Regions from separate parts of the Kluyvera chengduensis genome, predicted to be linked through region 4. Evidence: predicted binding sites of a transcription regulator. Region 4 holds the regulator's gene; each other region holds the start of a gene.
The links. The regulator sigma-54, encoded in region 4, starts transcription at its own class of promoters, with help from an activator protein. The targets are predictions, from matches to a motif close to GTTGGCACANNTTTCGCTNT.

Region 1: a site for sigma-54 is predicted at 1,699-1,718, ahead of norV (anaerobic nitric oxide reductase flavorubredoxin). Genes of this name have one in related genera too.
Region 2: a site for sigma-54 is predicted at 2,258-2,277, ahead of hydN (electron transport protein HydN). Genes of this name have one in related genera too.
Region 3: a site for sigma-54 is predicted at 1,897-1,916, ahead of ACH1XZ_RS03095 (branched-chain amino acid ABC transporter substrate-binding protein). Genes of this name have one in related genera too.

The regions. Positions count from the first base shown of each region.
Region 1 covers NZ_JBIQOI010000005.1:236,614-240,195, forward strand. The annotation lists gene norW (NADH:flavorubredoxin reductase NorW) at 1-206, opposite strand, end outside; gene norV (anaerobic nitric oxide reductase flavorubredoxin) at 203-1,651, opposite strand; gene norR (nitric oxide reductase transcriptional regulator NorR) at 1,843-3,366, shown strand; gene gutQ (arabinose-5-phosphate isomerase GutQ) at 3,363-3,582, opposite strand, start outside.
Region 2 covers NZ_JBIQOI010000005.1:228,114-231,695, reverse strand. The annotation lists gene fdhF (formate dehydrogenase subunit alpha) at 1-1,641, opposite strand, end outside; gene hydN (electron transport protein HydN) at 1,677-2,222, opposite strand; gene ACH1XZ_RS15220 (LacI family DNA-binding transcriptional regulator) at 2,367-3,380, opposite strand.
Region 3 covers NZ_JBIQOI010000001.1:664,095-667,676, forward strand. The annotation lists gene ACH1XZ_RS03085 (TerC/Alx family metal homeostasis membrane protein) at 1-789, shown strand, start outside; gene ACH1XZ_RS03090 (HAD family hydrolase) at 820-1,497, opposite strand; gene ACH1XZ_RS03095 (branched-chain amino acid ABC transporter substrate-binding protein) at 2,053-3,174, shown strand; gene ACH1XZ_RS03100 (ABC transporter permease subunit) at 3,254-3,582, shown strand, end outside.
Region 4 covers NZ_JBIQOI010000004.1:242,898-246,479, reverse strand. The annotation lists gene rapZ (RNase adapter RapZ) at 1-513, opposite strand, end outside; gene ptsN (PTS IIA-like nitrogen regulatory protein PtsN) at 547-1,035, opposite strand; gene hpf (ribosome hibernation promoting factor) at 1,091-1,378, opposite strand; gene rpoN (RNA polymerase factor sigma-54) at 1,401-2,834, opposite strand; gene lptB (LPS export ABC transporter ATP-binding protein) at 2,880-3,582, opposite strand, start outside.

The DNA of each region.
Region 1 (3,582 bases), on a different contig from region 4:
TCGGCGAACTCGCCTGCGGTTTGCAGGGTGAGGTCGGCGGCGGTTTGCCCCCGGCTCACCACGTGGCTTAAGTCCGGTTTGTTGTACTCGTCGATACTGTCGGCGGCGATGAGCGTCAGTTTGACGCCCGCGTCGAGCTTACGAATATTCTTCACCAGCTGACGGGCGGCGAAGCCCGAGCCGATGATCACGATGCCATGATTCATTTTGCCTCCGTCGCCATCACGTCAAAGACATCTTTCCCTAATGAACATTCCGGGCACAGGAAGTTATCCGGGACTTCGCTCCACGGCGTACCTGGCTGAACGTCCTGATTAGGCTCACCTTTCGCCGGGTCGTAAACCCACTGGCACACGCTGCACTGCATGCTTGGGCCGAGGTCGGCGGCGGCAGCAGCGGCACAGGCACAGGCGTCTTTCGCGGCGTCTGGTTTTGCCGTGGCTTCTGGCAGCGGAGCCAGCGCCCACTGACGGGCAATTTCACGGCCGTGCTGACGGCAGATTTCCAGCGCGTCGATATCCGGGCGCCATTTCGCCTTCAGGCTCAGGGACATTTCAAAGCCCGCATCCTGCAAACGGGTAGACAGACGGTCAACTGCGCCGCCGCTCCAGCCGTGAGAACCAAAGGCGCTGGCGCGTTTGTTACGGAAGCGCAGGCCAGTCATCTCTTCCACCAGGCCGGCAATTTTCGGCATCATCACGTTGTTCATGGTTGAAGTCCCCACCAGCACGCCTTTAGAACGGAAGACGTTGGTCAGAATTTCGTTTTTATCGCTGCGGGCGACGTTGAAGATTTTCACCGCCACGTTCGGGTCAACTTCGTTGATCCCCTGGGCAATCGCATCCGCCATCATGCGGGTGTTGTTGGACATGGTGTCGTAGAAGATGGTGATACGGTCTTCCTGATAGTCCGCTGCCCATTTCAGGTACAGCTCAACAATCTGAGTTGGGTTTTCACGCCATACCACACCGTGGGAGGTGGCAATCATATCAACCGGCAGGTTGAAGCCGAGGATTTCGGTGATTTTCGGCGTCACCAGACGGCTGAACGGGGTCAGGATGTTGGCGTAGTAGCGTTGGCACTGTTCGAACAGTTCGGTCTGGTCAACTTCGTCGTTGAACAGGCGTTCGTCACAGTAGTGCTGGCCGAAGGCATCGTTACTGAACAGCACCGCATCACCGGTCATGTAGGTCATCATGCTGTCGGGCCAGTGCAGCATCGGGGTTTCAACGAAGATCAGCTGTTTGCCGTTACCGATGTCCAGGCTGTCGCCGGTTTTCACCACGTGGAAGTTCCACTCTGGGTGATGGTGGTGACCGTTGATGGAGTCAATGGCGTTAGCGGTGCAGTAGATTGGGGTGTCCGGGATCTGCGACATCAGCTCGGTCAGCGCACCGGCGTGGTCTTCTTCGGCGTGGTTAATGATGATGTAGTCGATGTCGGCGAGGTCGATTTCGCCGCGCAGGTTCTGCACGAATTCACGGCTGAATTTATGGTCGACGGTATCAATCAGGACGTTTTTCTCTTCACGGATAAGGTAGCTGTTGTAGCTGCTGCCGCGCAGCGTTTTGTATTCGGTACCGTGGAAATCACGCACTTCCCAATCACGTTGACCAACCCAATGAATGTTATTTTTAACCAGAATAGACATAGCAACCTCAATTAATTCAGCGTTTTTTCAAAAAAGATGTATTGCTAATTGCAGGTTGCGTGCCAACTTTTTAATTTATTGATTTTATTGAATTAATTAATTTATACCTCTTTATCGTTAGTCAAAATGACTATGCTTGATATTGTCAATATGACATCATGTATTGTCAAAATGACTGTAAGGGGTACGCCATGAGCTTTTCCGTTGATGTGCTGGCGGGCATTGCTATCGAACTTCAGCGCGGCGTCGGCCATCAGGACCGATTCCAGCGTCTGATTACCACGCTGCGCCAGGTGCTGGAGTGCGATGCCTCGGCGCTGCTGCGCTACGACGCCCGGCAGTTTATTCCGCTGGCGATTGATGGGTTGGCGAAAGATGTGCTCGGCAGGCGATTTACCCTCGAAGGGCACCCGCGCCTGGAGGCGATTGCCCGCGCGGGCGACGTGGTGCGTTTTCCGGCGGATAGCGATTTGCCCGACCCGTACGATGGTCTGATCCCCGGTCAGGAGAGCCTGAAGGTCCACGCCTGTATCGGGTTGCCGCTATTCGCCGGGCAGAATCTGATTGGCGCGCTGACCCTCGACGGTATGTCGCCGGATCAGTTCGATGTGTTCAGCGACGAAGAGCTACGGCTGATTGCCGCGCTGGCAGCCGGAGCGCTCAACAACGCCCTGCTGATTGAGCAGCTTGAAAGCCAGAATATGCTGCCGGGCGCACCGACCGACTTTGAGCAGGTGAAAGAGACGCAGATGATTGGCCTGTCGCCGGGCATGATGCAGCTCAAAAAAGAGATAGAGATTGTCGCCGCCTCTGACCTGAATGTGCTGATAAGCGGTGAAACCGGCACCGGGAAAGAGCTGGTGGCAAAAGCGATTCATGAGGGCTCGCCGCGCGCGGTCAGCCCGCTGGTTTATCTGAACTGCGCCGCGTTGCCGGAGAGCGTCGCCGAGAGTGAGCTTTTTGGTCACGTCAAAGGGGCGTTTACCGGGGCTATCAGCAACCGCAGCGGCAAGTTTGAAATGGCCGACAACGGCACGCTGTTCTTAGATGAAATTGGCGAGCTGTCGCTGGCGCTACAGGCCAAGCTGCTGCGCGTATTGCAGTATGGCGATATTCAGCGCGTCGGCGATGACCGCAGCCTACGCGTCGATGTGCGCGTGCTGGCTGCTACCAACCGCGATCTGCGCGAAGAGGTGGTTGCCGGTAATTTCCGCGCCGACCTGTTCCATCGCCTGAGCGTGTTCCCGCTTTTCGTGCCGCCGCTGCGCGAGCGGGGTGACGACGTGGTGCTGCTGGCGGGTTACTTCTGCGAGCAGTGTCGGCTGCGGCTTGGATTGTCGCGAGTGGTATTAAGCAGCGGCGCGCGGGCGCATCTGCAAAGCTACGGCTGGCCGGGTAACGTGCGCGAGCTTGAGCACGCGGTACACCGTGCGGTGGTGCTGGCGCGGGCAACCACGCGCAGCAACGGCGAGGTGGTGCTGGAGGCGCAGCACTTTGCGTTCCAGGAAAGTACACCGACGGCGGCGGTTGCTGAAGTTGCGTCCCCGTTGGCAACGGTTAATAACCTGCGCGACGCCACCGAGCATTTTCAGCGGCAGATGATTCGCCAGGCACTGGAGACGCATCAACATAACTGGGCGGCAAGCGCCCGGGCGCTGGAGACAGACGTCGCCAACCTGCACCGGCTGGCGAAGCGTCTGGGGCTGAAGGATTAAAGGATCCCGGCCTGGTAGAAGTTTTGCAGGTTAATCGCGCCGACCAATCGGTGGTTGTCATCCACCACCGGGGCGGCGCTGATTTTCTGCTTCATCAGCTGTTCTTTGGCGTCGATCGCCCGCGCCTGGTCGTGCAGGGTCACGCCGCCTTTGGTCATTGCATCGTTAACACAATCGGCCAGCGAACCGCCGCTCACCAGCCAACGGCGCAGGTCG
Region 2 (3,582 bases), on a different contig from region 4:
ATTGCCTTCGTACAGATACGGCGTCCCCGGATGTTCGAGCGTCGGGCATGGCCACTGCACGTGTCCCATCTCGCCCATTTTTTCGTAGGTTACGCCATAGAACAGCGGGCACAGCTCGCGCATTTCGTCCCAGATTTGCTGGTTATCGTCGTAGTGCATCGGGTAACCCATTTCGTTTGCCAGCAGGCTGATAATTTCCCAGTCGCGCTTCACGTTATAGGTAGGTTCGATGGCTTTTTCGAAGCGCTGGAAGCCGCGGTCGGCGCAGGTGAAGACGCCGCCGTGTTCGCCCCATGAGGTGGCAGGCAGCAGCACGTCCGCCTGCTCGGCGGTCTTGGTCATAAAGATGTCCTGCACCACCACAAAGTCGAGCGCTTCAAACCCTTTGCGCACCAGGCCTAAATCCGCCTCGGTTTGCAGCGGGTCTTCGCCCATGATGTAGTAGGCTTTCACTTTCCCTTCAAGGGCCAGATGCGGCACTTCGGTAATACGCACCCCAACTTTGTCGTCCATCAGGCTGGCGTCAATGCCCCAGGCGTTGGCGAACTTCTCGCGTACGGCGGCATCGACCACGTCCTGATAGCCCGGGAACTGGTTGGGCAGCACGCCCATGTCGCATGCGCCCTGCACGTTGTTCTGCCCACGCACCGGACCGACGCCAACGGCTTCGCGCCCAAGGTTACCGGTCAGCAGCGCCAGGCTTGCCAGCCCTTTCACCACATCGACCGCCTGGCCGAACTGGGTCACGCCCATGCCCCACATAATGGTCGCCGACGGCGCAGCCGCGTAGGTGCGCATCGCCTGACGAACCTGCATGGCCGGAATGCCGGTCAGGGATTCCACCGCTTCCGGCGCGTAGTCTTTGACGATTTCGCGCAGTTCATCAAGCCCGGTGGTGTAGCGCGAAACGTATTCGTGGTCGTAGAGATCTTCTTCCAGCAGCACGTGGGCGAAGGCGTTCACCAGCGCCATATTGCTGCCGTTGCGCATTTGCAGATGCTGGTCGGCGATGCGCGCGGTTTCAATACGGCGCGGATCGCAGACGATAATTTTGGCCCCTTTGTCTTTCGCTTTAATCACACGGCGCGCCACGATCGGGTGCGAGTCCGCGCAGTTGTAGCCAAAGACAAGCAGGCAGCGGGAGTTTTCGATATCGCCGATGCTGTTGCTCATCGCGCCGTTGCCCAGCACGTCCTGAAGCCCGGCCACCGATGGACCGTGACAGACGCGCGCGCAGCAGTCGACGTTATTGGTGTGCAGCACGCCGCGGGCGAATTTCTGCATCACGTAGTTGGTTTCATTGCCGGTGCCGCGCGATGACCCGGTGGTCATAATGGCGCGCGGCCCGAATTTGGCTTTGATATCGCCAAGACGCTTCGCAGTATAGCGAATCGCCTCATCCCAGCTCACGGGAGTGAACTTGCCACCTTTTTCATAGCGGATCATCGGCTGCGTTAATCGGGGGGTCAGCAGCTTGGTATCGTTGAGGAAGTCCCAGCCGTAATAGCCCTTCAGACACAGCTCATTCTGGTTGGTTTTCCCATCGGCGGCCTCGGCGCGGATAATTTTACCGTTGTCGACAACCAGCTTCAGTTTGCAACCAGCGCCACAGTACGGGCACACACTCGTGATTTTTTTCATCAGTAACAGACCTGTTAAAAGAGAAATAAGGATGATTAAAGAGAGATAGACGCGGCGCTATCGAGCGCGGCGCGACGACGTTTTTCCGCGCTCAGCTGTTCAAGCTTGCTGCGGTCCACGCAAAACAGCGCGTGAGTCGGGCAGGCTTCCATACAGGCAGGGCCCGCTTCGCGGTGATAGCAGAGGTCACATTTGTTGGCTTCGGCTTTTTCCGCGCGCACTTTAAGGCCCGCACCGCTGTCGCGAACCACCGGACGCACCACCACTTCCATCGCGCCGTAAGGGCAGGCCACCACGCAGGTTTTGCAACCAATGCAGCGTTCCTGCATCACGTGAATAAAGCCTTTATCGCGGCTGATAGCGCCGTTCGGGCAGACGTTGGCGCACGGGGCGTCTTCGCACTGACGACAGGCGGTAGCGGTAGAGACATTCACGCCTTTAATAACGTGAATACGGGGCAGGAAAGATTGCGGCGTCAGCGCGGCGCAGTCCTGATCTTCCTGGTGGGAAACCACGCATGCGACTTCGCACGTCCGGCAGCCAATACATTTACTCGCATCAGCAATGATGAAACGGTTCATCAACTTCTCCAGCAATGACAGTGAATTCGCGGGAGAATGCATTATTCGAGCCAACTTTTATTTAGCTGTTTTTAAAGGATATTTTTTGACGAGTGATGAGAGATAAGCTGTCATCGTCACTTATGACGATGACAGCTGACGACGCTAAGCGTGCGGCCCCGGAACGATGGATTCACGCTCAATCAGTTCACCGGGGAAGGTTTGCTGATATTTAAAGTCCCCGCCGTCGAGCATGAAAATAAGGCGATGAATGGTCTCTTTGATCATTTCTGTGACCGGAATACGCACGCTGGAGAGCGCGGGAACCATATAAGGCGCGAGGGTAATGTCATCAAAACCGAGTACCGAAACCTGCTGCGGCACGTTTATTCCGCGCGCGTGTAGACGCTTAATCGCCCCCACCGCCATATCATCATTGCTGGCGACCAGCGCGCTAAAGTTAACCTGCCTATCAAGCAGCGTATCCACCCCGGCGGCACCGGTCGCGGGGGTCCACTTTCCTTCCACAATCAGTTCGTTGCGCACCGCAATGCCGTGCTTTGTCAGCGCATCTTTATAGCCGGAAAGACGCTCAATGCCGGTCGGCGAATCGAGCGAGCCGGTAATAAACGCAATATCACGATGGCCAAGGCTGATTAATCGCTCCACCGCGTTCTGGCTGGCGGATTTTTGATCGCAATACACGCAGTGACTGCTATTTCGGCGCAGCCGACGGTTGATGACTAATATCGGCTGCTGTTGCTGCTGAATAATGTCGTCAATATCGTCGACGCTCAGAAAACGGGGATAAATAATAATGCCGTCGCAGCGCAGGTCGAGCAGATACTGAATCGCCTCACGCTCTTCCTCGGCGCTGTGTTTACCGTCCGCCAGAATCAGGCGTCGCCCCTGGTCTTCCGTCATACTCGCCGCATGGAACAGCAGCTCGCTGAAATAAACCCCGTGATAGAGCGTGTTGGTGACCACCAGACCCAGGGTTTGTGTCTTTTTGGTCGCCAGATTACGCGCCAGCAGATTGGGCCGATAGCCGCTCTCTTCGATAGCCAGAAACACCCGGTCCTTTGTCTCCTGACTGACATAACCGTTGCCCGATAGCACCCGGGAGACGGTGGCTTTCGACACGCCCGCCCGTCGCGCTACCTCCAGCATTGTCGTCATATTCATACCCTTGAGAAATCATTTGCCAGCAGTGTACTGCACCGTTTCGCTATTTACAGCACCCGCCGACGCGCGCGCTTTTTGTTCAATGGGCATTCCTGTGATCGGTTTCACGAATTAACTAAAAACAAAATTTAGATCTTGATGTAACAAAATTAACACATGAATATTATGTGGAACCGGTTTCCTATGCAACGTTTCA
Region 3 (3,582 bases), on a different contig from region 4:
GATAACCTGTTTGTCATGATGGCTATCTTCTCCTGGTTTGCCGTTCCGGACCGTTTCCGACACCGTGTGCTCTACTGGGGGATTGTTGGGGCGATTGTATTTCGCGGCATTTTTGTTGCTATTGGTACCGGCCTGCTTAGCCTCGGGCCGTACGTCGAGGTGGTGTTTGCGCTGATCGTGGCGTGGACGGCAGTAATGATGCTTAAAAGCAAAGATGAGAGTGATGAAATTCAGGACTACTCACAGCATCTGGCGTATCGCCTTGTGAAACGGTTTTTTCCTATCTGGCCGAAGCTGAAAGGGCATGCCTTCTTGCTGAATCAAAAAGAAGTGGATGAGGAACTGGCCAAGCCGGAAAACCGCGACGTGATGATGGGGCGCGGGATGAAAGCCGCGCGTTATGCCACGCCGCTGCTGCTGTGCGTCGCGGTTGTTGAGCTGTCTGATGTGATGTTCGCTTTTGACTCTGTGCCTGCGATCATTGCCGTCAGTCGCGAACCCTTGATTGTCTATAGCGCGATGATGTTCGCCATCCTCGGTCTGCGTACGCTCTACTTTGTTCTCGAGGCGCTGAAGCAGTATCTGGTGCATCTGGAGAAGGCGATAATCCTGCTGCTGTTCTTTATTGCGATTAAGCTGGGGCTGAACGCCACCGACCATATCTGGCACCACGGTTATAGCCTGAGCGCGACAACCAGCCTTTATGTAGTGCTGGGCGTATTGGCACTGGGTATCCTTGCCAGCGTGCTGTTCCCGGAGAAATCGGGCGAAGACGAAAAGAATGGATGAATGCGCCCCGGTGATTTCACCGGGGGGAAATCAGGTTAACTCTTTCATAAACTCGCTGCGAAACCGCGCAATTGGGTTTTTCTTACGCGACCAGCTTGATTGGAAATGCTGCCAGTGAGCATCGCTGGCCGTCGCCAATAGTTCATAGTCCCCGCGCGTATCGCCCCATGCGCGGATATGATACTGATTGAGCGGACCGTAAACCGCTTCAAGGCGGTTAATCTTATGAATACACCGGCAGTTATGCCCGACGATCCGCCCCGTCAATACACCGTCTTTGCTTTCCAGCTCGGTGCCAATCAGCTTAATGCCCAGCTTATCAGCGAAAGGTCGCAGGACAATCATCGGCGAAGCCGAGCACAGCGTCACCTCGGCACCGGTTGCGACCTCTGCGGCAACCGCCAGAAGCCCCGCTGGGCGCATCAGCTTTTTCCACGACTTCTGGCAGTAGGCTTCCGCTTTATCCTGCACCCATTTTTCATCGCGGCCAGCCAGGAAAGTGGTGATTAACACTTCCTTGAGCTCATCGCGGGTGAGGCGACGACGGAAACACTGCAATGAAGGGATCACGAGGCGCAGCATCTTGCGGGCAAACTGACGACGACCGAAGGCAAATTTTAAAAAAGGGATAAAGCTGTCGTGCCGGGTCAGCGTTCCGTCAAAGTCAAAAACGGAAAGGATCTGTTTATCGGCCTCGGTTATCATCATCATTTTTCACGCCATTATTGTGTAAAAACAAAATATTAAAACAAAAGATTGCGGATGCAAAATGTATCTGGAGTCATTCCTTCGTGTGCTTTCTATTAGCGTAGAACAAGAAAAGCGCCGATATCAATGAAGATACGCGCTAATACTGCAACGACAAGACAACGGGTTAGGCTGAATGCTTTTATTCCCGTTGCCCCATAAAAATCCCGCGTTGCACCATCAGCTAACATAACCCGCCCATTTTGCTACAAAAATGCACAAAGCGTGACTATTGCATTATTTATGTACTTTATTGTTAAGGAGATGTGATCCCCGCCGTAATTTCACCGCGCCGAGGCAGAGGCCTTATACGCGCACTCTATACTCAAAATTGTCTAAATCCGAGCAAGGGTGCGCAAAGTTGGCAACCATTTTGCTTAATGATTTGGCCTGAAAAGCGTAAGGAAACCTCGCCGTTATCAGCAGGATATTGTCAGGATGTCGTTGTTTGGTGCTCGCGCCAGCCGTTCGGCTTCACACCGCTATGCATAAACCTCTTTGCTAAGGTAGATAATAATGTCGCTGAAATTGATAAAAAGTCCGCTTTCTCTTGTGTTGGCAGGTTGTCTGGTGACGGCGTTTTCCGCCCAGGCCGATATCGTCATCGGTGTTGCGGGGCCATTCACGGGTCCTAACGCCACCTATGGCGATCAATACTGGCATGGTGCCACCCAGGCGGCAGCGGATATCAACGCTGCCGGTGGGATAAACGGCGAAAAAATTAAGCTGGTGCAGGGGGATGATGCCTGCGAACCCAAACAGGCCGTATCGGTTGCCAACCGGCTGGTCGATCAGGATAAAGTGCAGGCCGTCGTCGGTCATTTCTGCTCTTCTTCCACCATGCCCGCATCAGAGGTTTATAACGACGCAGGTATTCTTGCCATTACTCCAGGCTCAACCAATCCACTCATTACCGAACGCGGGATGAACGACATGTTCCGCATGTGCGGCCGCGATGACCAGCAGGGCGGCGTCGCCAGCGATTTCATTATTGATAAGCTGAAGGCCAAGCGCGTGGTGATCATCCACGATAAAGACACCTACGGTCAGGGGCTGGCCGATGCCACTCGTGCCGCGCTGGCAAAACGTGGCGTCAAGGATGTGATGTATGAAGGTCTGTCGCGTGGGGAAAAAGACTTTAACGCCCTCGTGACCAAAATTAGTGCGCAGAAGCCGGACGTAGTGTTCTTCGGTGGCTGTCACCCGGAAGCCGGCCCGCTGGTGCGTCAAATGCGTGAGCAGGGTGTGCAGGCGAAATTCTTCTCCGGTGACTGCATCGTCAACGAAGAGATGGTCACCGCCGCGGGCGGGCCGCAGTACACCAAGGGCATCTATATGACCTTCGGCAAAGATCCTCGTCTGATCCCGGACGGCAAAGCGGTTATCGAGAAATTCCGTGCCAATAAATTTGAGCCGGAAGGCTACACCCTCTACTCCTACGCCTCTATTCAGGCCATTGCCGCCGCGTTCAAAGCCACCGGTGGTGCTGATTCTGCAAAAGCCAGCGCCTGGCTGAAAGCCAACCCGGTTGAGACGGTGATGGGTAAAAAAGCCTGGGACAGCAAAGGGGACCTGAAGGTCTCGGATTACGTGGTCTACCAATGGGATGACCAGGGCAAGTACAAGGAAGTCGAGTAACGAGACGGAATCACGCTCAGCGCCGGGATGCTCCCATCCCGGCGCTCAATAATAGATGGCACAACATGAGTGAGCGATGATGGAGACATTCTTCCTGCAACAGTTAGTCAATGGATTGACGCTAGGTTCCGTCTACGGATTGATAGCCATTGGTTACACCATGGTTTACGGCATTATCGGCATGATTAACTTCGCGCACGGCGAAGTGTATATGATATCGGCCTATCTCTGCGCCATCGGTCTGGCGCTGCTCTCCTTTTTTGGTCTGCACTCTTTTCCATTGCTGATCCTGGGCACGCTGGTGTTTACCATCGTGGTGACGGGGGTTTACGGCTGGACGATTGAGCGCATCGCCTATAAACCGCTGCGCAACTCGACGCGCCTGGCACCGCTGATTTCCGCCATCGG
Region 4 (3,582 bases):
GTGCTTGAAGCCAAAGGACTCAAACACCATTGTCAGCTCGCGCTCGCGTTTACCCAGCAGGCGAGTACGCAGCATCTCTGCCAGTTCATGAACTGACATTTCGGAGGTGTCGACGATAAGGTCGGCGCGAGAGCGCAGCGGTTCCAGCAGGTTACTCTCTTCATCAATGGCGCTTTCCAGCGACAGATTCTTACTGGAGAGTGGGTGCAGGCGGCGGGTATCGCTGTAGCGGCGAATCAGGGTGTTGCGATCGGCATCAAGGAATAACAGCTGCGGGGAGAAGTTATCCGGCAGGTTTTCCATTGCCCGCTCAAAGATTTCCGGCGATTCAGGCATGTTACGCACGTCAATGCTGACGGCGGCGGATATTTCGCGGTCGGCAAGCGTTTTTGCCAGCTCTGGCAGCAGCACGACCGGCAGGTTATCGACGCAGTAAAAGCCCATATCTTCCAGCGCGCGCAGGGCGACCGATTTTCCGGAGCCTGAGCGGCCGCTGACGATCATCAGTACCATGTACCGTTTCTCCTCAGTACGACGTGATGTCCATTACGCATCATCGTGGGTTTCCGTATCGGTGATGATTTGATACAGCTCTTCGTCGCTCTGTGCGGCACGCAGACGACGGCAAATGGTTTTATCCGCCAGACGTTTTGCCACCAGAGAAAGCGTATGCAGGTGGGTTTTGGTCTGGTCTGCCGGCACCAGGAGCGCAAAGAGTAAATCGACAGGCTGATTGTCGATAGCATCAAAGGCGATCGGGGTTTCCAGCTGCACAAATACACCAACCGCGCGCAGCGTATCTTCTTCCAGCTTGCCGTGAGGAATAGCGATACCGTTACCAATACCGGTACTGCCCATCTTCTCGCGGGTCAAAATCGCCTCAAAGACCACCTGCGGAGGCAGGCTCAGCTGTTTTGCCGCCAGCTCGCTGATGATTTCCAGCGCGCGTTTTTTACTCTGACAGTGCACAGCACTGCGGGTACATTCCTGGTTAAGGACATTGCTCAGTTGAAGAGCCGAATCGTTATTTGTCATAATTTCACCTAAGCATCGCCCGGTATGCGGGCATATCGGGCGACTGCTCGGACAATCAATGTTGTTTTAGTTTATCTTTATGCTTGTTTAACTGTCTCGCCAGTTTATCAATCAAACTGTCGATGGCGGCGTACATATCCTGCCCTTCCGCGCTGGCATGAAGTTCGCCCCCGTTAACGTGCAATGTGGCGTCCGAGATGTGCGTCAATTTCTCCACCTTTAACACAATGTAGACCTGATTGATCCTCTCGAAATACTGTTCGAGCTTAGCGAATTTCGCATTCACAAATTCGCGCATCGCATCGGTAATTTCGACGTTGTGTCCAGTGATGTTGAGCTGCATAGTGTCTTCCTTATCAGTTGTGTCAGACCAGTTGTTTACGCTGGTTAGACGGCGGGATGGATAAAGACTCTCGGTACTTTGCAACGGTACGCCGTGCCACCATGATACCCTGTTCAGAGAGCATGGTGGTCAGTTTACTGTCGCTCAGTGGTTTTGCCGGGTTCTCAGCGGCAATTAATTTCTTAACCAGTGCGCGAATCGCCGTGGACGAGGCTTCGCCGCCGCCCTCGGTGCTGACGTGACTGGAAAAGAAATACTTAAGCTCGAAAATGCCTCGTGGGCTATGCAAATACTTTTGCGTGGTAACACGCGAAATCGTGGACTCGTGCATTTCGACGGTCTGGGCGATGTCCGCCAGCACCATCGGTTTCATATACTCTTCGCCGAGATCGAAAAAGGCCTGTTGTTGCTCTACGATGCAGCGGCTTACCCGCAGCAGCGTATCGTTGCGGCTCTCAAGACTCTTAATCAGCCACTTCGCATCCTGCAGGTTGCTGCGGATAAACTGACTGTCGGCGTCATTACGGGCGTTGTTACACATTGCCGCATAGTGCTGGTTGATTTGCAGGCGCGGGATGCTGTCGGCGTTCAATTCAACGGCCCAGCGGCCATTCACTTTGCGCACCAGCACGTCAGGGATCACGTATTCCGGCTCGCCGGTCTGGATCGATTGGCCCGGGCGCGGATCCAATGATTGGATCAGATCCACCGCCTCTTTCAACACGTCTTCTTTCAGACGAGTGACGCGCATCAGCGAGCGGAAGTCATGATTAGCGAGCAGATCGAGATGATCGCTGATAATCAGGCGGGCTTCGTCAATGCGTGGCGTAGTAGGAGAGAACTGAGAAAGCTGGATCAGCAGGCAATCGCGGAGATCTTTAGCGGCGACGCCGACCGGATCGAATCGCTGGATCCGCTTAAGCACGGCTTCCACTTCATCGAGACCAATCTCGTCATCGCCAATGCCTTCATGAATGTCTTCCACCGTGACGGTGAGATAGCCGGTATCGTCTACCGCGTCGACAATCGATGTCGCAATTGCCCGGTCGGTATCGGTAAACGGCGTGAGCTCAACTTGCCACATCAGATAATCTTGCAGTGACTGGGTGGTTTCACCCTGATACACCGGCAGTTCATCGTCCTGATAATCCGCCCCGGTTCCGGAAGGGGTACCGGCGGTGTAGATTTCATCCCAGCTGGCGTCGAGCGGCAGCTCTTCGGGCATATCGGGCTTTTCCAGCGCATCGACGCTGTCCAGCGTTTCGTTATCGACGGTTTCCTGGGTCTCTACTTCTTCGTGAAGATCGGTTTGCTCAAGCAGGGGGTTGCTCTCCAGCGCTTGCTGGAGTTCCTGCTGAAGTTCCAGCGTAGACAATTGCAACAGACGGATTGCCTGCTGCAGTTGTGGCGTCATGGCAAGCTGTTGGCTGAGCCTTAATTGCAAACCTTGCTTCATGTTCAGAACGAATATCTCCCGCTAACGTCGTAAACCACTACCCTATCAGAGTCTGAAGTCTTCCCCAAGATACACGCGTTTAACATGTTCGTCTTGTAGGATCTCCTGCGGGGTGCCGTGGGCAATCAGGTGCCCCTGGCTGACGATATAGGCTCGTTCACATACGGCCAGCGTTTCACGTACGTTGTGGTCGGTGATAAGCACGCCAAGGCCGCTGTCGCGAAGGTGTTCGATGATGCGTTTGATATCGATAACGGAGATCGGGTCAACGCCGGCAAACGGTTCATCCAGCAGGATAAATTTCGGGTTTGCCGCCAGCGCACGGGCGATTTCAACGCGGCGACGTTCACCGCCGGAAAGCGCCTGGCCCAGGCTGTCGCGCAGATGCTCGATGTGGAACTCTTCCATCAGCTCTTTGGCGCGGTCTTCGCGCTGCTCGTTGCTCAGATCGTCACGGATCTGCAGCACCGCCATCAGGTTGTCATAGACGCTCAGACGGCGGAAGATCGAGGCTTCCTGCGGCAGATAGCCAATGCCGCGACGCGCGCGGGCGTGCAGCGGCAGCAGGCTGATGTCTTCATCGTCGATGATGATGTTGCCGGCATCGCGCGGAACTATCCCTACTACCATGTAGAAGGTGGTGGTTTTACCCGCGCCGTTTGGCCCAAGCAGGCCCACAATCTCACCGGAGTTCACGGTCAGACTGACATCTTCCACGACGCGGCGGCCTTTGTAGGCTTTTGCCAGA